DNA from 3 places in the Comamonas sp. 17RB genome. Region 2 is predicted to be linked to each of the others. Evidence: predicted binding sites of a transcription regulator. Region 2 holds the regulator's gene; each other region holds the start of a gene.
What was found. The regulator FNR, encoded in region 2, switches genes on or off when oxygen is low (the NO sensors DNR and NnrR bind a similar motif). The targets are predictions, from matches to a motif close to TTGATNNNNATCAA.
Positions count from the first base shown of each region.

Region 1: QM470_RS16830 (PHA/PHB synthase family protein) is a predicted target of FNR. The motif match lies at 5,540-5,553, and genes of this name have one in related genera.
Region 3: cydD (thiol reductant ABC exporter subunit CydD) is a predicted target of FNR. The motif match lies at 6,220-6,233, and genes of this name have one in related genera.

Region 1 is NZ_JASHHY010000009.1:120,959-130,860, reverse strand. It holds gene QM470_RS16850 (acetate/propionate family kinase) at 1-819, opposite strand, end outside; gene QM470_RS16845 (bifunctional enoyl-CoA hydratase/phosphate acetyltransferase) at 885-2,324, opposite strand; gene fabI (enoyl-ACP reductase FabI) at 2,394-3,173, opposite strand; gene QM470_RS16835 (hypothetical protein) at 3,286-3,666, opposite strand; gene QM470_RS16830 (PHA/PHB synthase family protein) at 3,656-5,446, opposite strand; gene QM470_RS16825 (GMC family oxidoreductase) at 5,664-7,262, opposite strand; gene QM470_RS16820 (3-hydroxybutyryl-CoA dehydrogenase) at 7,382-8,230, shown strand; gene QM470_RS16815 (crotonase/enoyl-CoA hydratase family protein) at 8,383-9,204, shown strand; gene QM470_RS16810 (MarR family winged helix-turn-helix transcriptional regulator) at 9,323-9,787, shown strand; gene QM470_RS16805 (organic hydroperoxide resistance protein) at 9,850-9,902, shown strand, end outside.
Region 2 is NZ_JASHHY010000005.1:55,672-65,573, reverse strand. It holds gene QM470_RS10425 (sulfite exporter TauE/SafE family protein) at 1-443, opposite strand, end outside; gene hemN (oxygen-independent coproporphyrinogen III oxidase) at 447-1,829, opposite strand; gene fnr (fumarate/nitrate reduction transcriptional regulator Fnr) at 2,037-2,759, shown strand; gene QM470_RS10410 (hypothetical protein) at 2,928-3,188, opposite strand; gene QM470_RS10405 (DUF349 domain-containing protein) at 3,361-5,895, opposite strand; gene QM470_RS10400 (DUF748 domain-containing protein) at 6,036-9,848, opposite strand.
Region 3 is NZ_JASHHY010000002.1:43,294-53,195, forward strand. It holds gene cydB (cytochrome d ubiquinol oxidase subunit II) at 1-967, opposite strand, end outside; gene QM470_RS03540 (cytochrome ubiquinol oxidase subunit I) at 991-2,577, opposite strand; gene cydC (thiol reductant ABC exporter subunit CydC) at 2,596-4,332, opposite strand; gene cydD (thiol reductant ABC exporter subunit CydD) at 4,329-6,116, opposite strand; gene QM470_RS03555 (hypothetical protein) at 6,466-7,140, opposite strand; gene QM470_RS03560 (NAD(P)H-dependent flavin oxidoreductase) at 7,346-8,308, opposite strand; gene QM470_RS03565 (acyl-CoA dehydrogenase) at 8,403-9,902, opposite strand, start outside.

The DNA of each region.
Region 1 (9,902 bases), on a different contig from region 2:
CAGCAGGCCGCTTTGCTTGTAGAGCAGCTTTTCCATCTGGGCATGGGTCCAGCCCTGCTCCATCAGGTACAGCAGCACCCCGGCATCCAGCGATCCGCTGCGCGTGCCCATCATCAAGCCGTCCAGGGCCGAAAAGCCCATGGTGGTGGCCACGCTGGAGCCGGCCAGCGCCGCGCACAGGCTGGCACCGTTGCCCAGGTGGGCCATCACCACGCGGCCACGGCCGCGCAGGGTGTGCTCCAGCAACATGCCCATGATGTACTGGTAGGACAGGCCGTGAAAGCCATAGCGGCGCACGCCTTCTTCCTGCAGCGCCTTGGGCAGGGCAAAGGCGTAGTCCACCTCGGGCATGGTGGCATGGAAGGCGGTGTCGAAACAGGCAATCTGCGGCAGCTGCGGGAAGGCGGCCTGAAAGCGGCGTATGCCTTCCAGATTGTGCGGCTGGTGCAGCGGCGCCAGCGAATTGAAGCAGGCCAGGCGTTCCAGCACCTCCTCGGTCACCAGCACGCTTTCGGTGAATACGCCACCGCCATGCACCACGCGGTGGGCCACCGCTTCGATGTCGGGCGCGGCTTCGAGCTTCTGCACCAGGGCGCGCAGGCTCTCTAGTGCGGCAACAAAAGGGACGGTGCCGGCAGGCACCACCAGGGCTTCCTGGTGCTTTTTGCCCAGATAGGTCCACCCCATGGCCGGCGTGCCACCAGGCTCCAGCCCCTGGATGTTGCCCGAGAGCACATGGGGCTGCACCTGTCCGCCCTGCAGCGGGTGCAGCGAGAACTTCAGCGAGGACGATCCGGCATTGACGGCAAGAATGGCCATTGTTTTCTCCTTGGATGGCGGTCGGGCGGCGGCTCAGCGGCCGCTTGGCCCCATCAGTCAGCGGTTCAGTGTCCGCTCTTCCACGCGTCGGCTTCCTGCTTCTTGCGGCTGTCGTGCGCGGCCAGCACGGCCAGCACGGCAGACGCCACGCGGGCCGTGGGGCCGTCGGCACGGCTGGTCAACGCAATGGGCACACGCGCGCCCAGCACCAGGCCCGAGCCGGAAGCGCCGGCCAGGTACTCCAGCTGCTTGGCCACCATGTTGCCGCTTTCCAGGTCCGGTACGGCCAGGATATCGGCCTGCCCGGCCACGGCCGAGTCAATCCCCTTGATGCGCACGGCCTCGGGCGAAATGGCGTTGTCGAAGGCCAGCGGACCGTCCAGCAGCCCGCCCTTGATCTGGCCCCGGTCGGCCATCTTGCACAGCGCTGCCGCATCGATGGTGGACGGAATGGTCGGCGTGACGGTTTCCACGGCCGACAGCACCGCCACCTTGGGCGCTTCCGTGCCCATGATGCGGGCAAAGTCGATGGCGTTCTGGATGATGTCCGCCTTCTCCGGCAGCGTGGGGCGGATGTTGATCGCCGCGTCGGTGATCAGCAACGGCTTGGCATACAGCGGCACATCGAAGCGGAAGACATGCGACAGGCGGCGTCCGGTGCGCAGCGCAGGCTGACCCAGAACGGCCTTGAGCAGCTCGTCGGTGTGCAGACTGCCCTTCATCAGCACTTCCACGTCCTTGTTGGCGGCCATCTCGGCCGCCAGCTGGGCCGCCGCATGGCTGTGCTCCACATGCAGGATCTCCACGCCTTCCAGGCTCAGGCCGGCTTCTTCGGCCACGCGGCGGATACGGCCTTCGGGGCCGATCAGCACCGGCACGATCAGGCCATGCTGTGCCGCGTCCAATGCGCCGCTGAGCGAGCCTTCATCACAGGGGTGGACCACGGCGCAGCGCACGGCGTCCAGCCCTTCGGTGCGGGCCAGCAGCGCCTTCTGACGCGCTTCAGGGTCGAACAGCTGAATCTGGGGGGCGTTGACCCGGGGCACACGCACCTTCTGCGTGGGCGGCATCAGACGGGCCACGCCCTTGAGCACCACCTCGCCCTTCTGGTTGCTGACCTGGCAGTCGACGGCGATGCGCTTTTTCTCGTCGTCCTTTTCCGTCACCGTGGCCAGCACGGTCAGCGTATCGCCAATGCGCACCGGCTTGGTGAACTTCAGTTCCTGGCCCAGGTAGATGGTGCCGGGGCCGGGGAACTGCGTGCCGAACAGGGCCGAGATCAGTGCCGCACCGAGCATGCCGTGGGCGATGACGCCGTGGAACATGGTGGCATCGGCGTATTCGGCGTTCAGGTGGGCGGGGTTGATGTCGCCCGAGACGGCCGCGAAGGCCTGGATGTCCTCCACCGTCACCGTGCGCACCAGGCGGGCGCTCTGGCCCACGCTCAGCTCGTCATAGGTGACGTTTTCCATCCATTCGTCGATGTGCGGGTTCTGCATGTTCATGGGATACCTCGGTCAAACTGTACGAAAAAGGCGGCGCGGCGCCCGCGCTGTTGGCGGAGAGGGACGCACTCAGTCCATGGCGTGGACGCCGGCGTCCACATAGATGGTCTGGCCGGTCATGCCCGACGCGGCGTCGGTGCACAAAAAGGCCGACAGGCTGGCAATTTCCTCCAGCGTCACCAGGCGCTGCAGCGGCGCCTTGTCGATGGCGGTCTGCATCAGCTTGTCGAACTCGGCAATGCCCGAGGCCGCACGGGTCAGGATGGGACCGGGCGACACCGCATGCACGCGGATGTTCCGGGGGCCCAGCTCCATGGCCATGTAGCGCACCATCGATTCCAGCGCCGCCTTGACCGGCCCCATCAGGCCGTAGTTGGGCACAGCTTCGCCGGAGCCCAGGTAGGTCATGGACAGCATGCTGCCGCCATTGGGCATGTGCGGCGCGCACAGCTTGGCCACTTCGGCGAACGAGTGGCAGGACACGCTGACGGCGCGAGCAAAGCCTTCGCGCGAGCTGTCCACCACATCGCCGTGCAGGTCCTCCATGGGCGCCCAGGCGATGGAATGGATGACGAAGTCGATCTGCCCCATGGTCTTGACCGCATGGTCCACCAGGGCCTGCAGCTCGCCTTCGGTTTCCACATTGCAGTTGACCAGATCAATCCCCAGCGGCTGGGTCAGCGGCTCCACATACTTGCGGGCCTTGTCGTTCAGGCAGGATGCCACCACCTGGGCGCCCTGCTGCACGGCCATCTTGGCGCACCCCCAGGCGATGCTGTGGTCGTTGGCAATGCCCAGAATCAGGCCTTTTTTGCCTTGCAGAGTGAAAGAGGAAGACGCTTGTGTCATGGTCAGAGGATCTTTCGGGGTAAAGCCGGGCCGCAGCGCTCTCTGGCGCTTTGGTGATTTCTCGCCTTGCACGCCGCTTGAGTGCGCGCAGGCCGCTATCAAAAATGGGGAATCAGGCCGCTTCTGCTTCGAGCGCGCGCAGATCGATGCCGTCGGCGCCGGGGCGGAAGCCCTCGCGCAGCAGCTTTTCTTCGGCGTAGATGAAGAGGTCGCGCGTCACTTCCGCACCCAGCTTCTGGGTGAAGCGCGTGGTCACGCCGTAGCGCAGCACCAGCAGGCCGCGCAGCTCTTCCCGCATGCGGTGCTGGCGGGTGTCGCCGGGCGCACTGGTTTCGCGCTGCAGCACCCGCTCCACCTCGCTGTCCTTGTCCAGCGACACATCCAGCGCAGTGGCCAGGCGTGCAATGCGGGCGTTCAGCCGCTCGATGGAGGCACTCAGGCGCTCCACATGTTCCTGCAGGGCCAGTTCGGTTGTCGTGTTTTCAGTCTGCATAGCGCACCATCACATAGTCACCGGGTGCATCACACACCACGTTTTCCGCCGCAATGGCGGGAGGTTGGATCGCCGCGCCGGAGCGGGCACTGATCCAGGCGTGCATGGCTTCCCACCAGGAACCCTGGATCACCGGAGCCTGGGCCACCCAGTCGTCGGGATCGATCCAGCCCTGGCCATCTTCCACGCTGGCGATCTGGTAGCTGCGGCGCGGGCGGCCGGGCTCCGACACGATGCCCGCGTTGTGCCCGCCGGCGGCCAGCACAAAGGTCACGTGCGTATCGGTCTGCAGATGGATCTTGTAGACAGACTTCCAGGGCGAGACATGGTCGCGCGTGGTTCCCACCACCATCATCGGCGCGCTGATGTCCATCAGCGCCACAGTGGCCCCGGCAAAGCGGTACTGGCCGTTGGCCAGCGCGTTATTCAGGAACAGCGAGGTCAGGTACTCGGTGTGCATGCGCGCCGGCAGACGGGTCTGGTCGGCATTCCAGCTCATCAGATCGAAGCTGCTGTCTTCCTCGCCCAGCAGATAGCGGCTGGTGTTGCGCGACCAGACCAGGTCCTTGGAGGCCAGGAACTGGAAGGAGCCGCCCATCTGCCGTCCCGACAGATAGCCTTTTTCCGCCATGGAACGGCGCAGGCTCTCCAGCTGGTCGTCGTCGATGAACACCCCCAGCTCGCCGGGTTCGGAGAAATCGGTCTGCGCCGCCAGCAGCATGACGGAGGCCAGCTCCGGCAGGTCGGCAGGCACCAGGGCTTTTTCCTTGGCGCTCCAGGCGCCGGGCTTCTTGCGCGCCAGGCGGCCCAGGGTGGCCGCGACGATGGCCAGGAAGGTGCCGCCCAGGCAATAGCCCATGGTGTGCACGCGTGCCGCACCGGTGCGGGCCTTGGTGGCTTCCAGCGCCGCCAGCACACCGCTGGAGAGGTAGTCCTGCATCTTCAGGTCGCGGTCCGAAGCATCGGGGTTGCGCCAGGAGACGATGAGCACCGTGTGGCCCTGGTCCACCAGGTACTTGACCATGGAGTTGCCGGGCGACAGGTCCAGGATGTAGTACTTCATGATGCACGACGGCACGATGAGCACCGGCTCGGCCTGCACCTTGGCCGTGGTGGGCAGGTACTGGATCAGCTCGATCAGGTGGTTGCGGAACACCACCTTGCCCGGCGTGCAGGCCACATCCTTGCCCACGGCAAATTCCAGCGGCTCCAGCGCTTCGGCGGGCGTATCGGCCTTGGCCTTGCGCAGGGCCTTCAGGTCCTGGGTGAAATGCTCAAAGCCCTTGCGCAGGCTTTCGCCCTGCGTTTCGCGGGCCTTGGCCAGCACCTCGGGATTGGTCGCCGCCCAGTTGGACGGGGACATCGCATCCAGGCCCTGGCGGGCAAAGAAATCCACCATGTGGCGGTGGTGGCGGGTCATGCCGTCGACCTTGGTGGCCTCGCGCCACCAGGCATCGCTGGCCTTGAAGCCTTCCTTCAGCGCGCTGTACGGCCACTGCGACCAGGCGGAGTCTTTGAAACGGGTGTCTTTTTCCGGGGTCTCGGGATTGGCGGGCGTCAGGCTGCGCTGCACCGCTTCGCGCGACAGTTCCACCGCCTTGTGTGCCAGCGCCATCTGCTTGCCGGGCGACGCCGCCAGGTGCATGGCCCAGTCGGCGGCCGCCAGCCCCAGGGCAATGGGCGACAAGCCCATGCACAGGCGGCTCAGTTGCGCCTGCACCTGGTCATCAAGCTGTTTGCTGGGATCGATCGCCGGCACGGCGAAGGGGGTGTTCTCCATGAAATGGCCTCAGTGTCTCGGGTTTACAAATGGATGCACAAGCACCGATTCTCGGCAATAAGCCCCGGAAAACCAAAAGCAACTCCGCCCTGCTTGACACAAGTCAAAGCTGCGCAAAACGACTATGACGCTTTATACCCCGATAAATTATTGCGCTGCAACAATTCCGGACACCCCTGCCAGCCCTGCACCCCAAGCAGGCGCTCACCTCGGCGCTTCACGCTGCGGCGAAATGGCGCAATAGCGCAGCGGCACGCTCGGCAATCATCACCGTCGGGGCCTGGGTGTTGCCACTGGTGATGCGCGGCATCACCGAGGCGTCGACCACCCGCAGCCCCTGCACGCCATGCACGCGCAGCTGGCTGTCCACCACATCCTGCGGACCCACCCCCATGCGGCAGGTGCCCACCGGATGGTAGATGGTATCGGCCCGCTTGCGTACCCAGTCTGCGATGGCGCGCTCGTCCTGCACCGCGTCCAGCTCCGCCATCTCCCGTCCGCCCAGCTGCGCCAGCGCCGGCTGGCGCAGTATCTCCCGCACCCGCTGTACCCCGCGCACCAGGCGCGCCATGTCGTCGGGATGGGACAGGAACTGCGGGTCGATCAACGGCGCCGCCAGCGGGTCCGGGCTGGCCAGCCGCAGCTGGCCCCGGCTGGCGGGTTGAAGCACACAGACATGGCAGCTGAAACCATGCCCCCAGGTGTGACCCCGGCCATGGTCGGCCTGCTTGCCGGGCAGGAAATGCAGCTGCAGGTCCACTTCCGGCTCTGCAGGCCGGCTGCGGATGAAGCCACCCGCTTCCGCCAGATTGCTGGTCAGCATGCCGGTGCGGTGCTGGCGCCACTCCCATGCGCCCCGGGCAATGCGCTGCAGGCCGGGCAACGACACCCCCACGCCCAGCGCCGTGCCCGGCAGGCTGTGCACCACCGTCACATCCGGGTGGTCGTGCAGGTGCGCCCCCACGCCGGGCAGGTCCACCTGCACCGGCACACCCAGTGCGTGCAGATGCGCCCCCGGCCCGATGCCGGAGAGCATCAGCAGCTGCGGCGACTGCAGCGCGCCGGCGCACAGCAGCACCTCGCGCCGGCAGTGCAGGGTTTCGCGCCGGCCGCCGCACAGCACCTCCACCCCGCAGGCGCGGCGGTTTTCGTCCAGCAGAATGCGCAACACCTGGGCGCCGGTGCGCACTTCCAGATTCGGGCGACTGCGGTGCGGCGCCAGATAGGCCTGGTAGGCGCTGCAGCGTGCGCCCTGGCGCTGGAAGACCTGGTAGAGGCCCACGCCCTCCATGCTGTGGCCATTGAAGTCCGTGTTGCGCGGGTAGCCCGCCTGCATGCCGGCCTGCACAAACGCCTGGCTCAGCGCGTCGGGCGACTGCAGATCGCTCACCTGCAGCGGCCCCTCTGCGCCATGCCAGCAGTCTGCGCCCCGGCTGTTGCCTTCGGCCTGCAGAAAATACGGCAGTACGTCGTCCCAGCCCCAGCCCGGGTTGCCTGCGGACTCCCAGAAGTCGAAATCGGACGGCAGCCCCCGGATATAGATCATGGCGTTGATCGCGCTGGAGCCGCCCAGCACCTTGCCCCGGGGCTGGTAACCGCGCCGCCCGTTCAGACCGGACTGCGGGGTGGTGGCGAACCCCCAGTTGTACTGCCCCGTCTTGGGCAGCAGCGCCAGGCCTGCCGGGCAGCGCAGCAGCGGGCTGGCGTCTTCCGGCCCCGCTTCCAGCAGGCAGACCTGGGTGCCAGGCTCCTCGCTCAGCCGCGCGGCCAGCACCGAGCCCGCAGCCCCTCCCCCGATCACGATGTAGTCTCGCATTGGATATGTCCCATCCGTGCCTTGTCGAGCAGCACAGTGGGCTACACATTAACGGGGATGCCACGGAATTTCGATACCATCTCGCCCGAGCTTTTTTTCTTTCTCAGGAGACTTTTCATATGGCAATCCAGACAGTGGGCATCGTGGGTGCAGGCACCATGGGCAACGGCATCGCACAGGCATGCGCCGTGTCGGGCATCAACGTGGTGATGGTGGACATTTCCGAAGCCGCCGTGCAAAAAGGCGTGGCCACCGTGTCCGGCAGCCTGGACCGCCTGATCAAGAAGGAAAAGATCACCGCCGCCGACAAGGAAAAGGCCCTGTCGCTGATCAAGACCTCCACCAGCTATGACGACCTCAAGGGCGCCCAGCTGGTGATCGAAGCCGCGACCGAAAACTACGAGCTGAAGGTCAAGATCCTCAAGCAGCTGGACGCGCTGCTGGATGACGACGTGCTGGTGGCCACCAACACCTCGTCGATCTCCATCACCAAGCTGGGTGCCGTCACCCAGCGCGCCGACAAGTTCATCGGCATGCACTTCTTCAACCCCGTGCCCATGATGGCGCTGGTGGAAATCATCCGCGGCCTGCAGACCAGCGACGCCACGCACGACGCCGTCAAGGCCCTGTCGGAAAAGCTGGGCAAGTCGCCCATCACCGTCAAGAACGCCCCCGGCTTTGTGGTCAACCGCATTCTGGTGCCCATGATCAATGAAGCCTTCCAGGTGCTGAGCGAAGGCACGGCCTCCGCCGAAGACATCGACGCCGGCATGAAGCTGGGCTGCAACCAGCCCATCGGCCCGCTGGCCCTGGCCGACATGATCGGTCTGGACGTGTGCCTGGCCGTGATGGAGGTCTACCTGGAAGAGTTCGGCGACAGCAAGTACCGCCCCAGCTACCTGCTGCGTGAAATGGTGGCCGCCGGCCGCCTGGGCCGCAAGACCGGCCAGGGTGTGTACACCTACTAAAGCGACCCTGGCCGGTGTGCGCTGACGCAGCGCCACCGCCGGTTTTCGCTGCCAAGCCCGCGACACCTGCGAGACAGGTCGCGGGCTTTTCGTCTTCTGGGCGACTGCGCCCGGCCGTGGGGCACCCTAAGGTGCGGCGCAGGAGACCTGTCATGCCCCTTGCCATCGAAACCCCGACGCCCCCACCCGAGGGCAGCATCCACTGCGAAGTGCGCGGCCATGTGCTGCTGATCGGCATCAACCGCCCGGCCAAACGCAATGGCTGGACGCCCGCCATGTTCCAGCAGCTGGCCGAGGCCTACACCCGGCTGGACGACGAGCCGGCGCTGCGCGTGGGCGTGCTGCACGCCTTTGGCGAGCACTTCACCGCCGGCCTGGACCTGCCCATCATGTCGGCCTATCTGAAGGGCGGCAAGAAAGCCATCCCGCCCGGGCTGGTGGAGCCACACGACTATGGCCTGGTGGGCTACCGCCGCCGCGCCAAGCCCATGGTGGCCGCGGTCAAGGGCATCTGCTTCACCGTGGGCATCGAACTGATGCTGGGCGCCGACATCGTGGTGGCGGCCGACAACTGCCGCTTTGCCCAGCTGGAAGTGCAGCGCTGCATCATGCCCACGGGCGGTGCCACCTTGCGCATGGCCGAACGTGCCGGGGTGGGCAATGCCATGCTGCACCTGCTGACCGGGGACGAGTTCGACAGTGCCGAAGCCCTGCGCTGCAACTTTGTACAGAAAGTGCTGCCCGCCGGCCAGGAACTGGCCGAAGCCCTGCGCATTGCCGAACGTATTGCCCAGCAGGCCCCGCAGGCCGTGGTGGCCACGCGCCAGAACGTGCTCAAGGCCATCGAGCTGGGCCAGGCTGCGGCCGTGGCGGACTTCATCCCCGTGCAGCAGCGCCTGGCCCACAGCGACGACGCGGCCGAAGGCGTGCGCTCCTTCATCGAAAAGCGTCCGGCACGGTTCACCGGAACCTAGCCGCAGCCATGCCGGCCGCAGCGTGGTGTGGCGTGGCGTGGCCGGCATTCCGCCCTGCTGGCAGCATGGGCATCGCAATTAAATTGCGCACAATTTAATTGCAGGCAATAATTTACCCATGCGTTCCGACTCCGACCTCCTCCCCGACAGTGCCCGACTGCTGCAGCTGGACAACCAGGTCTGCTTTGCGCTGTACTCGGCATCGCTGGCCATGACCAAGCTCTACAAGCCCTTGCTGGAAGACATCGGCCTGACCTACCCGCAGTACCTCGTCATGCTGGTGCTCTGGGAAGGCGACCAGCTCATGGTGTCGGAACTGGGCGAACGCCTGTACCTGGACTCCGGCACGCTGACCCCGCTGCTCAAGCGGCTGGAATCGGCGGGCCTGCTGACACGCCTGCGCGATGCGCAGGACGAGCGCCGCGTGCGCATCGCGCTGACCGACGCCGGCCGCGCGCTGCGCAGTGCGGCAGAAAAAATCCCCGCCTGCGTGCTGCAGAGCACGCAGTGCACCTTGCCCGAATTGCAGGCGCTCACCGGCCAGCTCCACGCCCTGCGTGCACAGCTGGTGCCGCGCCGGTAATGAAGAGAGACGATTTCCTCCACCCGTCCGCACTGCCGGACACTCTTGCATAGGAAGACACCATGGCAAAGCTCGACAAAGTTCTCTACACCGCCCATGCCCACACCACGGGCGG
Region 2 (9,902 bases):
ACCCAGGTTCCCCCCGGCCCGCGCACACCGTGCTGCACCTTGCTCCACAGCTTGCGCCCGCCGGACTCCACCCATTGGGGCTGGCGGGCCTGAAGCAGCAGCATCAGGCCCCACGCCAATGCCGCCAGGTGCAGCAGCACCCACAGCGGATGCAGGGCGGAGGTGCGGTCGGAGAACCAGGCCACCGTCTCCATGGCATAGGCCGCCACGCCGCCCAGCGCGGCATAGCCCATCAGGCGACCAGCGTGAAAGCCCAGCCAGCGCCCAGCATTGGCCGCCTCTGGCGGCTGCGCCGAAGCCCCTTCAGGCTGGATGGACACCACCCGCCCCCCGCTGCGCAGCGGCGAGACGATGGCCGCACAGGGTGCGGCGCACATCGCAAGACAATGGGGCCCACCCACGAGCCCCATGAAGAAAGCGGTTCCAAGCAACGACAGCCACATGGGCTAGATGATCCTGGAAAAGCGCGCCCGGTTCTTGCCGGCCTGCAAATGCCGGTCAAACGTCATGGCCACGCCGCGCACAAAGAACCAGCCCATGGGCGTGACCTTGATGCCGTCGTCGTCGATCACCACCAGGCCCTGCTCCTGCTGCTGGGCCAGCATCTCCAGCTCGGCCGCGAAGTAGCGCTGGAAGTCCAGCAGCCAGGACTGGCTCATGGGCTCGAACAGCACTTCGCCCTGGCACATCAGCGACATGATGACGGCGCGCCGCACCAGGTCGTCGCGCCCCAGCGCCAGGCCCCGCACCACGGGCAGCCGACCCTGGTCGAGGAAGTCGTAATACTCTTCCAGGGTCTTGGCGTTCTGGCTGTAGGTGGCACCCACGCGGCCGATGGCGGACACCCCCAGGGCAATCAGGTCGCAGTCCGGCTGCGTGCTGTAGCCCTGGAAGTTGCGGTGCAGCCGTCCTTGCCGCTTGGCAATGGCCAGCGCATCTTCCGGCAGTGCGAAGTGGTCCATGCCCACATAGACATAGCCAGCCTGCATGAAGGCATCGATGGAGCCCGAGAGCATGGACAGCTTGTCCGAAGCCTCCGGCAGGTCTTCCTGCGCAATGCGGCGCTGGGGCTTGAAGCGTTCCGGCAGATGCGCATAGGCATACAGCGCGATCCGGTCCGGCCGCAGCTGGCACACCTGCTCCAGGGTACGCTGGAACGATGCAGCGGTCTGCTTGGGCAGGCCATAGATCAGGTCCACATTGACCGAGTGAAAGCCCAGCTCGCGCGCCGCCTGCACCAGATCGAAGACCTGCTCGGCCGGCTGCTCGCGGTGCACCGCCTTTTGCACATCGGGGTCGAAATCCTGCACCCCGAAGCTCAGGCGGTTGAAGCCCAGCTGCGCCAGATGGGCCAGGCGTTCGCGGGTGACGGTGCGGGGATCGACCTCGATGGAATATTCGCCCACCGCTTCAAAACTGAAGTTGGCGCGCAGCATATCCATCAGCTGGGTCAGCTCGGCATCGGACAGGAAGGTGGGAGAGCCGCCGCCCAGGTGCAGCTGGCTGACCGCCTGTCCCTTGCCACAATGCGCCACCTGCAGAGCCACCTCTTTTTCCAGGTACTGCAGATAGGTCTGCGCGCGTTCATGGTGCTTGGTGATGATCTTGTTGCACGCGCAGTAGTAGCACAGGGCCTCACAGAAAGGCACATGCACATACAGTGACATGGGAAGCGCCTTGGCCGCAGAATGGTGCTTGCGCTGTTCCAGCGCCAACACATAATCATCCTGACCAAATGCTTCAATAAAGCGATCAGCGGTGGGATAAGAGGTATAACGGGGCCCAGGCACGTCGTACCGACGCAAAAGCTCCGGCGTTACTGCTGTCATTGAATATTCCTTAGGTGCTGTACGGCACTGTGCCGCAGCCCGGGGAAATTAGCCTTGATGCATATCAAGACATTCAAATACCATACCTGAGACAATTGACTCACATCATTCGCACAACTGAGCACCCCCTCTCTCGCCTCCCAGCCCGATAACCTTTCAGCGTTACGTCCAATGGCCCGTTCAGCGGGAGCCCAAGGCGTCAGTGCCATGACACCACCCCCTATCAAAGTCACCTGCTCCAACTGCAATCTGCGTGAACTGTGCATGCCCACAGGCTTGAATGAGCAGCAGTTGCACCGTATTGACGATATTGTGGCCACACGCCGCAAAATCAAACGGGGCAGCACCTTGTTCCGCAATGGCGAGGCATTTACTGCGCTCTATGCCATCCGCACCGGTTTCTTCAAAACCTGCGTGGCCACGGAAGACGGCCGTGACCAGGTGACGGGCTTCCAGATGGCGGGCGAGATCATCGGCTTGGACGGCATCGTGCACGACCACCACACCTGTGATGCCGTAGCCCTGGAAGACGCCGAAGTCTGCGTCATGCCGTTCGACCGCCTGGAAGAGCTGTCGCGCGAAGTGACGGCCCTGCAGTCGCATGTGCACAAGGTGATGAGCCGCGAGATCGTGCGCGAACACGGCGTGATGCTGCTGCTGGGCAGCATGCGTGCCGAAGAGCGCCTGGCCGCCTTTGTGCTGAACCTGGTGCAGCGCCTGCACACCCGGGGCTTCTCGTCTTCCGAGCTGGTGCTGCGCATGACGCGTGAAGAGATCGGCAGCTACCTGGGCCTGAAGCTGGAAACGGTCAGCCGCACCTTCTCGAAGTTTGTCGAGGAAGGCCTGGTCGAAGTGAAGCAGCGCCATGTGCGCATCCTGGACACCGAAGGCCTCAAGCGCATCGTCAACAGCCAGCACGCCTGCGAGTGAGAGCAGCCGCCACCGCGGCGCGGCTCCAGCACCCCCGCCTCCTTCCGGAGGCTTTTTTCATGGTGCCCGGCCTTGCCGCACCACGGCATTCCTGCACGTCGGCAGTGCGCGGGCCTGCCCGCACAGCCCTGCGGGGGGCCGCTCCCTCCCCCACTTCACAGAGGCCGCTCACAGCGACGGAACGCGGCGCTCCTGGGCATTGAGCTCCTGCGGGGACAGGGCCAGCAGGCTGGTCATGGCCGATGCCATCATGATGATGGCCCAGAACAGGAAGAAGGCCACCGTGCACACGCCCAGGCGCGACACCTCGCCGTAGGCCGACAGCCACTGCATTTCCAGCGGGTCGACCACGGCAAACACCAGCATCTCCATCACCCCGGCGGCCAGAAAGGCAGGCCAGGCAATCCACATCCAGCGACGCAACAGCATGGGTCTCTCCTTGTTGTGGCAGGCAGATGCCCCATTGTGCGAGCCTCTGCCTGCCGCGTCACCGCCTGCAGCGTCCCCACAAACCCTGAAAAAGGCATAAAAAAAGCCAGCCGGTAGGCTGGCTTGCTGTGGCTGCAGCGCAGGTACCGCAGGCCCTGCGCTGGCGCCCGGCTTACTTGCTGCCGCGCAGCAAGGCCTTGAGTGCGCTTTGCAGGCGCTGGGCCGCGCTGTCGCTGCGCTCCGCAGCCAGCACCGCCGCCACATCCTGCTCCCAGGTGGTGCGGGGATCGGTGGCCTTGCGGTTGGTCAGCAGCTGCAGCTGCAGTGCACGGCGTGCGGACAGCTGGTCGGCCGGGGTGGGCACGTCGGCAGCCATTTCCAGGCGCAGCAGCGACTCGGCGGCTTCGCCCTTGGCGGCTGCGCCCACGGCGGCATGCCAGCTGTTGCGGGAAGCATTGCTCAGCTTGCCCAGTTCCTGCGCGGGCGGCACCAGGGCCGCATCGCGCTTGGACCAGGCGTCCATCAGCTGGGTCAGGGCTTCGCCATGGGCCTGGGCCGTCAGCTTGCGCAGCGCAGACTGGGCGTGTTCCTGGGCTTCACGCTGGGCGCGGAAAGCCGCATCGCCCAGGCGCGGGCCACGGGCCGGGCGCTCGAAACGGTCACCGCGGTCACCGCGATCCTGGCGGGGGCCGGGCTTGCGGCCACCAGCCGCCGCAGCCGGGGCTTCCTTGCGCATGCCGGGGCGGTCGTCGCCACGCACGGCCTTCACCGGGCGGTCGGTCGCCACGGGCGCAGCCGGTGCCGCCGCGGCAGCTGGCTGGGCGGCTTCGGCCGCAGGGGCGGCACGCAGGGCTTCTTCCAGCGCGGTCAGCGCGGCGCGGATCTTCTGCGCATCGCCTTCGGCGTTGGCGGCTTCCAGCTGCTGCGAGGCTTCCAGCACCGCACGGTCATGGGCGCTGAGCGATTCCAGATTGACGGCACGGCTGCCGCGCTCACCACGCTCGGCCGGCTTGCGGCTGAAGGCCTCGTCCAGCGGCTTGCGGAACGCATCCCACAGCTTCTGTTCCTGGCGGCGGTCCACCGGCACTTCCTGGGCTTCGGCCTGCCAGCGTTGCTGCAGCGCCTTGATGGCGGCGATCTGCAGCGCCGGGGCTGCGCCCAGTGCCTGGGCTTCCTCGATCATGGCCTGGCGGCGCTGCAGGCTGTCCTTCTGGGCCTGCTGCAGCGGAGCTTCGGCTTCGTTGATGGCCTGGCGCCATTGCTGTTGCAGCTCGGCATACAGCTTCTCGCCCACATGGCCGCCTTCGCGCCAGCGTTCGGAAAACTGGCGCAGGCTGCGGGCCATGCCCTTCCAGTCCTTGGAGTCCTTGACGGACTGTCCCCAGGCACGGAGTTCCTCGATCAGCGTGGTGCGCGACGCCTTGTGCTGGGCCGATTCGGTGCGCAGCTTGTCCAGCCAGCCTTCGACCAGCTTGTAGGCGGTGTTGCAGGCCTCATCGAACTGCTTCCACAGACCGTGGTTGGGCACCGCGCCCTGGTCCAGCAGCTTCCATTGTTCGCGCAGCTGGCGCAGCGTTTCCTGGACCTTGCGGCCACCCAGGGTCTGGCCTTCGGGGCGATCCACCAGGCCCTTGGCCTTGGCGATCAGGGCTTCCCGTTCGGCATCCACGGCCTGGGGCTTCCAGCCACGGGCGTCGCCGGCCTGCACCAGCAGCGCATCCATCTGCTGGATCACTTCGGCATCCAGTGCGCGGCCATGCTGGCGCAGTGCAGCGCGCAGACCGGCGATGGCGGCGGTCTTGTCTTCTTCGGTGCCCACCAGGTGCTGCAGCACCTGGGCAGCCTGCAGCACGACGGCAGCAGCCTTGACCGGGGCATCGCCCTTGGCCGGCTTGGCGGCCGGTGCATCGGCGGCCAGCTCGGCCGGCAGACCACGGCCCACGCGGATTTCATCGGCCCACACGGGCACGGGAGGCAGCGCGGCTTCGGCGTTGTCGGCAGCCGCCTGGGTCACGGCCAGGGCCGAGACAAAGGCATCCCACACCACACGCAGCTGGTCGCGCGAGCTGGTAAGCTGCTGGGCCAGGCGGGCGTCCAGGCTGGGCCAGGCAGCGTCTTCGGTCAGCGCCTGGGCCTGTTCCTGCCAGCGGGCCACGTCGGCGCTCAGCGCTTCCTGCACGGCAGCGGCGTCTTTCCAGGACTTGGTGGACAGCACTTCGATGCGCTGGGACAGCAGCACGGCCGCTTCCTTTTGCACCTGCACACGGTGCTGCAGGTCTTCGGCGGCCTTGATGCGCTCGGCCAGCTGGGCCTTGAAACCGGCCAGCGGTTCGCGCGACAACGGTGCGCCGGCCTTGGCGGCGTCACGCTGCCAGGCGGCGGCGTCGGCCAGATTCAGCGCCGGCTGGGCCAGCAGGGCCTGGGCCTTGGCCACCCATTCCACGGCGATGGCGTCCTGGTCCTTGGCGCGGCGCAGCTCGTCCAGGCGCTCGCGCACAACGCGGGCAGCGCCCTTGTCGCGGGCATTCATTTCCTTGAACACTTCCTGCAGCACATCGTGGGCGGGCGATGTGGCCAGCCAGTCACGCAGGCGGGCTGCACGGTCGCCCGAGGTTTCTGCAGAAAAAGCACCGCCAGTCACTGCATCCAGCGGGTGGGCCTCGGGGGTTTTGGCCGGGGTCGGGTTCACTTCTGGGGCTTCAGACATTTTTCTGCTTCAAAAAAAGTTGGTACATGAGTTATGGATAACGGGCATGCCCGCCGTAGGGCGGGCATGGCTCCTCGTGCACAGGCATGCGCGGAGCATGGGGCGTATTTTCCCCTTTATTGCTCCATGCCTGCAGCGAATTACTGAACTGCCAGACTCAGCTGGGCTTTTGCACCGGCTTCCTTGCCATCGGCCTTGGAGTCTCCCAGGAACAGACGGGCCATGTCGATACCCTGCTGTCCCAGGTAGCTGCGCACTGCCATGGCACGGGCCGCGGCCAGTTCCTGCATGGCCGTGGGCGGCAGCGGCAGCTGATCGACCAGCAGTTTGCGCATCTCCTCGGGTGGCAGGGATTTGGACAGACCGACCATGTTGCGGGGCTTTTCGATGTCCGCCTTGCGATAGATCGACTTCAGGCGGCTGTCGCGCTCCTTGTCGCTCAGCGCGGCGTCGTCCTCATCACCCTTGCCCTGCTTGGCGATCTGCGCCTCCAGGTTGGCGGCTTTCCAGCCCTGGGCTTCCTGCGCGGTGGAGGCACTGCCCGCCACCGTGAGCTTGAGGCCCGGGCGGTCCTTGAGCGACTTGGCAATCTTTTCCAGCTGGCTCTTGGCTTCGGCATCCAGCGTGGCCACGCCGGCCGGGAACTTCACATCGCCGCCGCCCTTTTCGTCGCCTCCGAAGGCACCGGCCAGCAAGGCAAACGGCGCCGTGATGGCCTTGCGGATGATGTTGCCGATGATCTTGAAGATCACCGGTGCCAGGCGGAACTGCGGGTCGTTGAGCGAGCCGCTGATGGGCAGGTCCAGGTCGATCACGCCATGGCTGTCGGCCAGCAGGGCCACCGCCAGCTTGACCGGCAGCGAGGCCGGGGCCCCCTGCACGGCATCCCCGAAGGTCAGCTGGTGCAGCACCAGCTTGTTGCTGGCGGTCAGCATGCCGTTGGGCTGCACCTCGTAGCGCACGTCCACGCTCAGCTTGCCGCGCTCGATGCCGTGGCCGGCATATTTGACCGAGTAGGGGCTCAGCGGCGGCAGCTCCAGATCGCGCACCTTGCCGGTGATGTCCAGCGCCAGCGGCTTGACCAGCGGGTTGAGCTTGCCGGAGATGTCCAGGCTGGCGGTGGACTGGGCCACGCCCTGGATCGACAGATCGGCCATGGAAGGCGGCTGACCGGCTGCGGGAGCGATCGAGGAGAAGGCGCTGAGCGAGCCGGACAGCTCGGTCAGGTCGGCCGTGTAGTTGGGCTTGATGAAGAAGTCGGAGAACTTCACCGTCCCGCCCTTGAGCTCCACCGGGCCCACGACGATGCGCGGCGCCATCGGATCGGGCGCGACCGCAGCGGGTGCCACCTGCACGCTGGCCGTGGTGGTGCCCGCCGCCCGGGACTCCGTCGTCTTGGTGTCTGCATCGCCAGCGGCGGACGCATCGGCGGCCTCGGTGTCCGGGGTGCCGGCCAGATCCTGCAGGTTCAGGCGGCCGTTGGGCTGCACCACCACGCGGGCGAAGAAGTCGCGCAGCAGGGTTTTCTGCACCTGCACCGACAGCGGCTTGCGCGGCTGCATGTCCAGCGCCAGACCGGTCAGCTGTAGCTGTTTCCAGCGCAGCAGGTCTTCGCCGGCTTCCATGGTGGTCTTCTCGGCCGTGCCTGTGCGGTGCACGGTCTGCACATAGACATCGTGCAGACCGGCATTGCCCTGCACCTGCACCGACGGGCTGCCGCCGGCGTCGGCATAGCGCACCTTGCCGTCAAAGCTGGCCAGCGCGGACAGCATGCGCATGTTCACCACGCCGTCCATATAGCTTTCGAACAGGTGCAGCGGCAGGCGCTGGGCCTGGACGCGCCCTTCGGCGGCCATCTGCGGCGCCAGGTGCAGCTGGCCGGTGAAGTCCAGCTTGCCGTCGGTCTTGCTGGGGCGCAGCAGGCCCCGGGTGTTGACCGGCAGCAGCTGGGTGCTCAGCTTGATGTCGATGGGGGCCTTGCCCATGCGGCTGTCCAGGCCCTTCACATCCAGGTTCAGGCTGGACAGGCCTACGCGCACGGGACGCGGCGCCTGGCCATCTTCCAGCAGCACCACGCCGTCGCGGATGCGGGTCTGTTCGGCCAGCACCGTCCACGCCGGTTCGGCCGCAGCAGCGCTGCCGCCGGCCTTGGGCTTGGGCGCCACCGCCGCGTCCTTGACCGGGGCCTTGCGCAGCCAGGATTCATACATCCACTGGCCTTTGCGATCACGCGAGACCTTGACCTGGGGAGCATCGAGCTGCAGCAGCTCGGTGTGCACCGTGCGCTGCGTCATGTCGACGCGGGCATTCTCCACCGCCAGGCGCTTCCAGGCCGCCAGCGGTGTCTTGTCCTCGCCCAGGCTCAGGTTCTGCACCGCCAGCTCCGGCACCACGGCGAACAGGCGACCCTTGTTCCAGGCCAGTCCGGCCGTACCTTCGGCGCGGGCGCGCAGCAGGGGCTGCAGGAACTGCGACACATAGGCGCGGCCCACCTCGAAGGGCACGCCGTCAAGCACCACGCCCACCTGGCCCACTTCCAGCGTGCCGTGGCCGGACAGGCGCGCATGCGAGGCACCTTCGAATCCAGCCAGCGCCAGACGGCCTTCAAACTGGCTGTCGCCCTGCATGGGCCAGGTGACCTGGCGGCCGGACAGGGCCAGATCGCGCACCTTGACCTCGGCAGCGGGCTTCAGGGTTTCATCGGTCCAGCTGACCTGCCCCTGTTGCACATCCCACTGCGCCACTTCAATCTTCCAGGGTGTGGGGCCGGCAGCCGCTGCGGGGGCAGCCGCCTGGGCGGCGCCCGGCTGTGCGCCCTGGCTGGCGGCGGCCGCAGCCGCCGTGGAGGCGTCCGGCACGGCAGGGTCGGCAGCAGGCACCGCCGCCGAGGCTTGCGCCGGGGCTGGCGCGGCACTGTCGGCCGTGGGCTTGGCGGGTTCCGGGAATTTCAACAGCTGGCCGTTGGCATCCAGGCGCAGCGCCAGCGAGGGCTTTTGCAGACTGACACGGCCGAGCTTGACCACGCCGGCCAGCGGCTGCACATCGGCCAGATCGATTTCCAGCGCTTCCCACTGCAGCCAGTCCTTGCCGGCCAGGTCCTGCAGCTTGGCGCCGGTGGCCTGCACCTTGCCGGACAGGCGCACCACAGAGTCGGTGTGCTGCTCGAAGGCCACGTCGATACGGGCCTGCAGCATGGCGTCCTGCAGCTTCAGCGGCAGGCTGGCAGGCCAGTAAGGCAGATAGGGCTTGAGGTCCAGGTCCTGCACCGTCAGCGTGGCGGCGGTCTTGCGGTCCTGCGCAAACGGGGTGCTCTGCGCCTCGCTGGCAAAGCGGCTGCCATTGAGGTCGAACGACAGCTCCGGCTGCACCTTGACCTGGCGCTTGGACGGCAGGCTGCTCACGAACGGCAGCTTCAGCTGCAGGTCCTTGAGCAGGTGGTCGGCGCCGGCCACCTTGTCCTGCAGGGCCAGGCGGCCGTCGCTGATCTCGATGTTGTACAGCGCAAAGCGCGGCAGGTCGCCGCTGCTGTCTTCCTTCTTGTCAGCACCCAGCTTGTCCAGAATGTCCTGGATATCCAGTTTGCCGGGCTCCAGCTGGGCCAGGCGGATGTGGGGAGAGTCGAGCTGGATGGCATCCACCACCGGGCCCCAGCGCAGTAGAGAAGACATCTCTGCATCTATATAGATACGCGCTATGGAAACCTGGGGTTCCGGCTGGCCGTCGGCGCCAGCCAGTGCGAGGTCGTGCAGGCTCAGTTCCATGGTCCAGGGGGAGAACTCCACCTTGCCCACGGTCAGCGCCCGGCCCAGGGCCTGGCTGCCTTGCTTTTCAATCAGATGCTTGGCGGCCCAGGGGAAGCTCAGCCAGGTGAGCAACCACAACGCCACGACCGCAGCCGCACCCCACCCCAACCTGCGCCACAGCGTGGCACTGCGCCAAAATTGCAATTGCATGCTTATGCACCTTCTCCTTGTGCATGGAATCTATCGTGTTCGCGGCGATTGCAC
Region 3 (9,902 bases), on a different contig from region 2:
CGGTGGACGGCAGGATCATGGGGAACATGGCAGCGCCCACGGTCAGGATGATGCCGGCAATCGCCAGGCCGCTGCCCAGCAGGCTCAGCCATTCGCGGCGGCTGCGCAGGCCCAGGGCCACAATCAGCGGCATGACCAGACCGATGCCGGGCACCACCCACAGCGCGGGATAGGACTGGAAGTTGTGCATCCAGGCGCCAGCGGCTGCGGCGGCGGTCTTGTTCATCGGGTTGGAGGGGCCGATGTGGCTGATCTCGCTGGTGATGACATAGCCGTTGATGCTGCCCAGCCACACGCCGGCGGCGGCAAACAGCACGGTGGTCAGCAGCGCAAACAGCACGCCGTATTTGGCAGCGCGCCGGGCGACTTCGCCTTCGGTCTTGAACACCAGCCAGGATGCACCGTGCATCAGCAGCATGGACAGCGACACCAGGCCGCACAGCAGCGCGAACGGTGTCAGCAGGCCGAAGAAGCTGCCGTCGTAGTAGATGCGCATGTCATCCCCCAGGCGGAAAGGCACGCCCAGGATCACATTGCCCACGGCCACGCCGAACAGCAGCGCGGGCACCAGGCCGGTGATGCACAGCACCCAGTCCCAGCCGTTGCGCCAGGCAGCGCTCTCGCGCTTGCTGCGGAACTTGAAGGCCACGGGGCGCAGGATCAGCGGCACCAGCACCGCGAACATGGCCAGGTAAAAGCCCGAGAAGGACACCGCATACAGCTGCGGCCAGGCGGCAAAAATGGCACCGCCGCCCAGAATCAGCCACACCTGGTTGCCTTCCCACACGGGGCCGACCGCATTGATGGCGGTGCGGCGTTCCACATCGGTTTTGGCCGTGGCGCGCAGCAGCCCCATGCTGCCCAGGTCGAACCCGTCGGTCACGGCAAAGCCCACCAGCAGCACGCCCAGCAGCAGCCACCAGATGACGCGCAGCACGTCATACGAAATCAGTTCATGCAAGATCATTTGTGTGTACTCCTTGCTTGCACTCAGCGGGCGCGGGCCAGCTTTTGGATCATGGGTTCGTAGAAGCTCAGGTGCGGCTCGCTCTCATGCTCCGGCCCCTTCTGGATGGCGCGCACCATGAGTTTGAGTTCGATCACCAGCAGCACGGTGTAGATCAGCACAAAGCCTGCAATCGTCAGCAGCAGCGTGCCGGCGCCGAGGTGGGAGACGGCCATGGCCGTGGGCAGCACGCCTTCGATGATCCAGGGCTGGCGGCCCAGCTCGGCCACGACCCAGCCGCACTCGGCCGCAATCCACGGCAGCGGGATGGACAGCACGGCCACTTTGAGCAGCCAGGGGTAGGCGTCCAGCCGGTGGCGCACGGACAGCCAGAAGAAGGTGCCGGTCAGCACGATGAAGAACATGCCCAGGGCCACCATGACGCGGAAGCTCCAGAACAGCGGGCCCACCGGGGGAATGGTGTCGGTCGCCGCCTTCTGGATCTGCTCGGCGGTGGCCTGGCGCGGGTCGTCCACATAGCGCTTGAGCAGCAGGGCGTAGCCCAGGTAGACACCTTTTTCCTCGAAGCGCGCACGCGCCTCGGCGGGGACTTCGGCGTCCGACTTGGCGCTGCGGATGGTCTGCAGCGCGTCATAGGCGTCGATACCGCTTCGGATATAGCCTTCGGCGTTGCTCACCAGCTGGTTGATGCCCGGGATCTCGGTGTTGAGCGAGCGCGTGCCGATCAGGCCCATCACCCAGGGGATGTGGACGGCGAAATGGGTTTCGCGCGCTTCGCGGTCCGGGAAGCCGATGGCGGTGAACGCCGCCGGTGCGGGCTCGGTCTCCCACATGGCTTCGATCGAGGCCAGCTTCATCTTCTGGTGTTCTGACGACAGGTAGCCGGACTCGTCACCCAGCACCACCACCGACAGCGAGGCGGCCAGACCGAACGAGGCGGCCACCGTCATCGAGCGCTTAGCCAGGTGCAGATGGCGGCCCTTGAGCACGTACCAGGCCGACACGCCCAGCACAAACAGCGAGGCCATCACATAGCCGGCCGAGACCGTGTGCACGAACTTGGCCTGTGCCACCGGGTTGGTCAGCACCGCAAAGAAGTCGGTCACTTCCATGCGCATGGTCTGCGGGTTGAAGGCGGCGCCCACGGGGTTCTGCATCCAGCCGTTGGCCACCAGGATCCACAGCGCCGAGAAATTGGTGCCAATGGCCATCAGGCAGGTCACGATCAGGTGCTTGACCTTGCTCAGCCGGTCCCAGCCGAAGAAGAACAGGCCCACGAAGGTGGCTTCCAGGAAGAAGGCCATCAGCCCTTCAATGGCCAGCGGGGCACCGAAGATGTCGCCCACGTAGTGGCTGTAGTAGCTCCAGTTCATGCCGAACTGGAACTCCATCACCACGCCCGTGGCCACGCCCATGGCGAAGTTGATGCCGAACAGCACGCCCCAGAACTTGGTCATGTCGCGCCAGATGGTGCGGCCGGTCATCACAAACACCGTCTCCATGATGGCGATGAGAATCGACAGGCCCAGTGTCAGCGGCACGAACAGAAAGTGGTAGAGCGCCGTTATCGCGAACTGCAGCCGCGATAAGTCGACGATGTCGAGGTCCATGGGGAATTCCTTTCTCTCTTAAAAACCCTTGGCCGTTGCATGCGCTGCCGGGGTGGCGGCGTCATCGCGCAGCCGTGCCAGCAGCTTGTCAAAATCCGCTGTGCCGCGCCGGGCGTCGCCCAGCAAGCGACCGCCTTCCACCCAGAGCAGACGATCGGCGCTTTCTGCCTCTCGACGCAAGTGAGTAGCCACAATCACGGTGTGCCCTTTCATCTGCCGCTGCAGGCAGGCCAGCACATCCCGCGCGGTGGCGGCATCCAGTCCTTCGGAGGGCTCGTCCAGCAGCCAGCACGGTGCCGGGTGCAGCAGCAGCCGCGCCAGCGCCAGGCGGCGCGCCTGCCCGCCGGACAGGCCCAGACCGCCCTCACCCAGCCGGCTCTCCAGCCCCTGGGGCATGGCGCGCACATCGCTGGCCAGGCCCGCGTCTTCCAGCGCCTGCCACAGCCGTTCGTCGCTGGCACCGGGACAGGCCAGCAGCAGGTTGTCCCGCAGGCTGTCCTGGAACAGCTCGGTGCGCTGGGTCAGCCAGGTAGCAGGCTGCGCGGCCACATGGCCTTGCGTGGCGGGCAGCTCGCCCGCAATCACGGACAGCAGCGTGCTTTTGCCGGCGCCGCTGGCACCCACCACCGCCACCTGGGTGCCGGCCGGGATCTGCAGGCTCACCGCTTCCAAGGCCCAGCGCGGACTGCCCTGGTGCCGGGCGCTGACCTGCTCCAGCACGGCCGCCACACCGGGCGGCGGCAGGTGCACGGCGGTATCGGCCACCGGTGCCTGCACCACCTGGGGTGCCAGCCGTTGGATGGACAGCCAGGTGCGCCCTGCTTCCACGGCACCGCGGCGCAGTGCCGCAAACGGCTCCATCGCGGCCAGGGCCACCAGCAAGGCCAGTGCAGCCCCCGGGGCACCGATCACGCCCTGCTCGGCCAGCCAGCCCACGGCCAGCAGCACGCCCACCAGCGTCAAGGTGCTGACCACGCCATAGGCGGCGGTGGCATGCGCCTCCAGCCGGTTGAGCTGGCGGTCCGCCCGGGCCACACAGGCCTCGGTCGCCGCCAGGCGCGCGCACTGTGCCGGCAGGCGCCCCGCCATCAGCAGATCGGTCTGCCCGGCCACCAGGTCCACGGCCTGGGAGCGCAGCCGTTCCAGCGCTGCCGCGCGGCGCAATGCAGGCCGGCGGGCGCGCCGCGCCAGCACCACGGCAATGGCGGTGCCGACCAGCAGCAGCCACAGCCCCAGCAGCAGGCCCAGCTGCCAGTGCATGGCGCCCAGCACCACGGCCGCCAGCAGCGCTGCACCACAGGCGGACACCAGAGGCACGGCCAGGCGCAGGTACAGGCTGTCCAGCGCATCCACATCGCCGGTCAGGCGCTGCAACCAGCGTGCCGGGCGCAGGCGCAGCTGCGAGGCGGCACCGGCGGGCGCCCAGCTGCGGAACAGGCGTTCGCGCAGCGCGGCAAGAACGGCCAGCGTGGCATCGTGGGTGACCAGGCGCTCGCCATAGCGGGCGGCAGTGCGCCCCAGGGCCAGCAGTCGGATGCCGGCGCTGGGCATGAACACATCAAACACCAGGGCCGTGGCCGGCACCAGCCCGGCCAGCCCCGTGGCGGCAATGAACCAGCCGGACAGGCCCAGCAGGGCCATGCCCATCAGCACGGTCAGGCAGGCCAGTGCCATGCCGCCCAGCCACAGGCGGCGCGGTGCCATGGCAGCCAGCGCTGCCAGCATGGCGCCCAGGGAGGGACGCGTGCGCTTCATGCCGCGCCCTCCTGTGCCTGCACGGATGCGGGCGCCGGGCCTTGTTCCGGGGTTGGGGTTGGGGTTGGGGTTGGGGTTGGGGTTGGGGTTGGGGTTGGGGTTTGCGTTTGTGTTTGCAGCTGCACCACCCGGTCCATGCGGGCGGCCAGCAGCGGATCGTGGGTGGCCACCACCAGGGTGCGGCCCTGGGCCAGCTGCAGCAACGCCTGCGTGACCTGTGCGGCGGTAGCGGGATCGAGGTGGGCCGTGGGCTCATCCACCAGCAGCACGCCGGCATGGGGGGCGGCCACCGCCAGGCGCGCCAGTGCCAGGCGCACGGCTTCGCCGCCCGACAGGCCTTGCCCGCCTTCGCCCAGGCTGCTGCTGGGCCGTGCCTGCAGCACCGTGCCCAGGCCGGCCTGCTGCAAGGCCGGGGCAATGTCTGCGCCTGCCACATCGGGGCGGTCCAGGCTGATATTGCGCGCCACCGAACCGGCGAACACATGCGGGTGCTGGCCCATCCAGGCCATGCGGCGGCGCAGCGCCGGTGCCGTGGCATCGGCCATGGGCACGCCATCGACCAGCACCTGCCCTTGGTCTATGGGCAACAGGCCGGCGATCTGGGCCAGCAGCAGCGATTTGCCGCTGCCGCTGGCACCCCACAGGGCCACATGCTCACCCGGCTGGATGTCCACATCCACCGGCACCAGCGGCATGGCGGCCACCGACCCGGGCAGTTGCAGCGCCTGCAGGGTCACGCGGGCCGGGGCAGCTTCCGCCGTGGAAGCGACCTCCGCCAGCGCACCCGGCAGCGGCTGGGCACCACGGGCCATGTGCTGCAAGGTCTGCAGCGCGGCGGTACCGGCGGCGCGGTCGTGCCAGACGGCGGAGAGTTCGCGCAGCGGATCAAAGAAAGCCGGGGCCAGCAGCAGCACAAACAGGGCTTCGCCCAGGCTCAACCGGCCGTGCCAGGTGCCGAACTCCAGATAGCCCAGCAGGTGAAAGCCCACATACACGGCCACCATGGCCACGCCCAGCGCGGAAAACAGCTCCAGCACGGCAGAGGACAGAAAGGCGATGCGCAGCACGCGGATGGTGCGCTGGCGCAGCGATTCGGCATGGGCCCGCAGGCGCTGTGCGGTGGCATCCACCGCGCCCAGCGCACGCAAGGTGGTCAGGCCCCGCAGGCGGTCCAGCAAAAAGGCATTCATCTGGCCCAGCTGCACCATGTGCGCCTCGCTGGCGGCCTGTGCACGCCAGCCCACGATGGCCATGAACAAGGGGATCAGCGGCGCGGCCACCAGCAGGATCAGGGCCGCCACCCAGGACTGCCAGGCCACGGCCAGCAGCAGCACCAGCGGCACCACGGTCGTGCGCCACATGGCCGTCTGGTAGCGTGACAGCCAGGGCACGATGGCTTCGGCCTGTTCGGCCACCGCACTGGCGGCCTGCCCCGAAGGCGCGCGCTGCGTGTCCAGCGGCGAGCTGCTGGCCAGCTGCTGCACCACCTGGGCGCGCAGCGCCTGCAGCTGGGTACGGGCAGCATCAAAGCTCAGCCGCATGCCACGGCCGTCGCAGACCGCCCTGGCCACCCCCAGCACCAGCAGGCCCAGTGCCAGGCGCCAGACTTCGGCGGCCCGCCCTTCGGCAATCCACTGCACGGCAGCTGCCAGCAATGCCGCCTGGGGCAGCCACAGCAGCGACGCCAGCACCGACCACGCAGTGCCGCGGTCGGCACGCAGGCGTGCCCCCTGGGGGGTGCCTGCCGGTGCGCCTGCCGTTTGATCGAAGTCAGTCGATTTCATGTGTTTCTGAATTTTCAGTATTTACTGAAATTTGTGCAGATGCTAGGGTTTCTGCAAAACAACTTCCACGCTGGCTCAGGTAGTCGAGTGAAACACTGCGGCGTTGATTTCCATCAATTCACCCGGACAGCAACAGGGTTAACGCCGGCTTCATGTGGCTGTCACCCAGCGCTGCACGCAGGCAAAGAAAAAGCGCCCCGAGGGGCGCTTGTATGCGGGTGCCGCTGGCACCGACGGGGGACGGGCGGTGGCACACCGCCGCCCCACCGGGGTCCAGGGTCACGATGGCGGTCTGCACCGCACCGGTGGCGGAGCCACCGGCAGGGATGCAGGTTCGCCGGGGCGCAGATCAGTACTGCAGCGGCGTGACGTCGATGGTTTCACGCGGGAAGTTGTTCTGCCACACCAGCGGCTTTTTCTTCTTCTCGGTGGCCAGCGGGAACTCGGCTTCCCAGACCTGGGTCAGCGGCGCGGCTTCGAAACCCTTGGCCAGGGTCTGCACGTTTTCACGGTACTGGGCCAGGTCCCACTTGGCACCGCCTGCGCGCTGCAGGAAGGCCACGACCTTTTCCGGCGGGTTGGGCGCCAGGCACTTGAACGGCACGTTGACGGCCAGCATCTCGGCATGCACGCCTTCGGTGACCTTCTGGGGCTGGCCCATGGTGCAGGTGATGCGCTTTTGCGAATCGCGCACGTTGGCGAACAGCTGCACGGCGGCCGGCTCCAGGGCCTTCTTGTCGGCGTCGCTCAGCTTCACGTTTTCCAGGAAAGTCGCCGCCATTTCCTTGGCGTAGTCGCGGTCGACTTCCAGCATTTCCTTCACATTGATGAAATCGCCTTGACCGGGAAAGGTCCGCGCCGGGCGCAGGTAGGCGTTGAGGGCTTCCATGGACTTGGCATCGATGTGCACAATGGACTTCAGGAACATGTCGGTCACGGCCTGGGGCGTGGGTTCAGCGGCCTGTACGGAAGTGGCCAACGCCAGCGATGCCAGCGCCACGGCGCCGAGGGATTTCAATTGCATAGAGAAAAAACAAGAAACCGCGCTCCACGGAGCGCGCAAAAAAAGACAAACCCCTGCGGTACACCACCCTCTTGGCAGAGGGCAATGGCACACAGGGGCTTGGCGGCTGCGCACGGCAGACCTGGGCCTACCGGGGCAGTGAAATTGTAACAATCGCCGGCAATGCGTCCAGTCTCGCACCGGACTGGTGCACTGGAACGCCGACTCAGGCTGCGGCCAGTTGCAGGCGCTGGCGGGCGGCGGCGTATTCGCGCTTGAGGCGCGCCACCAGTTCGGCCGTGGGCACCACCTGCTCGATGGCGCCAATGCCCTGGCCGCAGCCCCAGATGTCTTTCCAGGCCTTGGTACGGCCCGAGCCGAAGTTCATGGCGCTGGGGTCGGACACCGGCAGGTTGTCGGGGTCCAGGCCGGCCGCGCGGATGGACGGGGCCAGGTAGTTGCCGTGCACGCCGGTGAACAGGTTGCTGTAGACCACGTCGTCCGAGTTGCCGGCCACGATGGCCTGCTTGTACTCGTCGGCGGCGCGGGCTTCCTCGGTCGCGATGAAGGCCGAGCCCATGTAGGCAAAGTCTGCACCCATGGCCTGGGCGGCCAGCACGGCGTCGCCCGTGGCGATGGAGCCGGACAGCGCCACCGGGCCGTCGAACCACTGGCGGATTTCCTGGATCAGGGCAAACGGGCTTTTCACCCCGGCATGGCCGCCGGCACCGGCTGCCACGGCGATCAGGCCGTCAGCGCCTTTTTCGATGGCCTTGCGGGCGAACTTGTTATTGATGATGTCGTGCAGCACCACACCGCCCCAGCCGTGCACGGCCTGGTTCACGTCCTCGCGTGCGCCCAGGCTGGTGATGACGATGGGCACCTTGTACTTGGCGCAGACCTGCATGTCGTGCTCCAGGCGGTCATTGCTCTTGTGCACGATCTGGTTGATGGCGAACGGGGCCGAGGGCTGTTCGGGATGGGCCTTGTCCCAGGCAGCCAGGGTTTCGGTGATTTCCGCCAGCCAGTCTTCCAGCTGTTCCGCAGGGCGCGCGTTGAGGGCCGGCATGGAGCCGACGATGCCGGCCTTGCACTGCTCAATCACCAGCTTGGGGTTGCTGATGATGAACAGCGGCGATCCGATGACGGGCAGCGCCAGTTTTTGCAGCGCCGCAGGAATCTTGGACATGACGATGTCTCCACTAAAAGTTCTAATATGACAAAAAAAGGCTGGAGTGCCTGCCACACAAGCGACTCCAGCTCACTTTTTTGATAGCTTCGGTTTAGAAAGCTTCGTGCGGCAGCGCCATCACGGCATCGGCGCCGTGCAGCACAGACTCGGCCTGGCCGGGCACCTTGGTCAGGATGTGGTCGCCATAGAAGCGCGCCGTGGCCACCTTGGCCTGCATGAACTGCACATCCTCGCCCTGGGCGGCCTTGTCCTGGGCCACCAGCAGCGCACGGCCCATCTGCCAGCCGGCCACCAGGTTGCCGGTCAGCATCAGGTAGGGCACGCTGCCGGCGAACACGGCGTTGGGGCTGGCCTTGGTCTGGCCGGCCACGAATTCCACCACCTGCACATAGGCTTCGCGCGCGGTCTGCAGGCGCTGGGCCAGGGCCAGGGCATCGGCCGTGCCGCTGGCGCGCAGCGCGGCTTCGGTCTTGGCGATCTGGTCGGCAATGGCCTTGGCCGAGGTGCCGCCGTCGCGTGCGGTCTTGCGGCCCACCAGGTCGTTGGCCTGGATGGCGGTCGTGCCTTCGTAGATGGTCAGGATCTTGGCGTCACGGTAGTACTGCGCGGCACCGGTTTCTTCGATGAAGCCCATGCCGCCATGCACCTGCACGCCCAGGCTGGTCACTTCCAGGCTCATCTCCGTGCTGTAGCCCTTGACCAGCGGCACCATGAATTCATAGAAGGTGGCGTTGGCCTGGCGCACTTCGGCATCCGGGTGGTGGTGGGCAGCGTCATAGGCCGCCGCCGCCGCCGAGGCCATGGCGCGGCAGCCTTCGGTGTAGGCGCGCATGGTCATCAGCATGCGGCGCACGTCCGGGTGGTGGATGATGGTGGCGCTGGCCTTGACCGAACCGTCCACGGGACGGCTTTGCACGCGGTCCTTGGCGTAGGCCACGGCGTGCTGGTAGGAGCGTTCGGCCACGGCAATGCCCTGCATGCCGACGGCGTAGCGCGCGGCGTTCATCATGATGAACATGTATTCCAGACCGCGGTTTTCCTCGCCCACCAGGTAGCCGATGGCGCCGCCGTGGTCGCCGAACTGCAGCACGGCCGTGGGCGAGGCCTTGATGCCCATCTTGTGCTCGATGGACACGCAGTGCGCGTCGTTGCGCGCGCCCAGCGAACCGTCGGCATTGACCAGGAACTTGGGCACCACGAACAGGCTGATGCCCTTCACGCCTTCGGGCGCACCAGCCACACGGGCCAGCACCAGATGGACGATGTTCTCGGCCATGTCGTGCTCACCGTAGGTGATGAAGATCTTGGTGCCGAACACCTTGTAGGTGCCATCGGGCTGGGGATCGGCCTTGGTGCGCACCAGGGCCAGATCGGAGCCGGCCTGGGGCTCGGTCAGGTTCATGGTGCCGGTCCACTGGCCGGAGATCAGCTTTTCCAGGTAGGTGGCCTTGAGGGCATCGCTGCCTGCGGTCAGCAGCGCTTCGATGGCGCCATCGGTCAGCAGCGGACACAGCGCAAAACTCAGGTTGGCGCTGTTGAGCATTTCGATGCAGGCCGCGCCAATGGTCTTGGGCAGGCCCTGGCCGCCGAA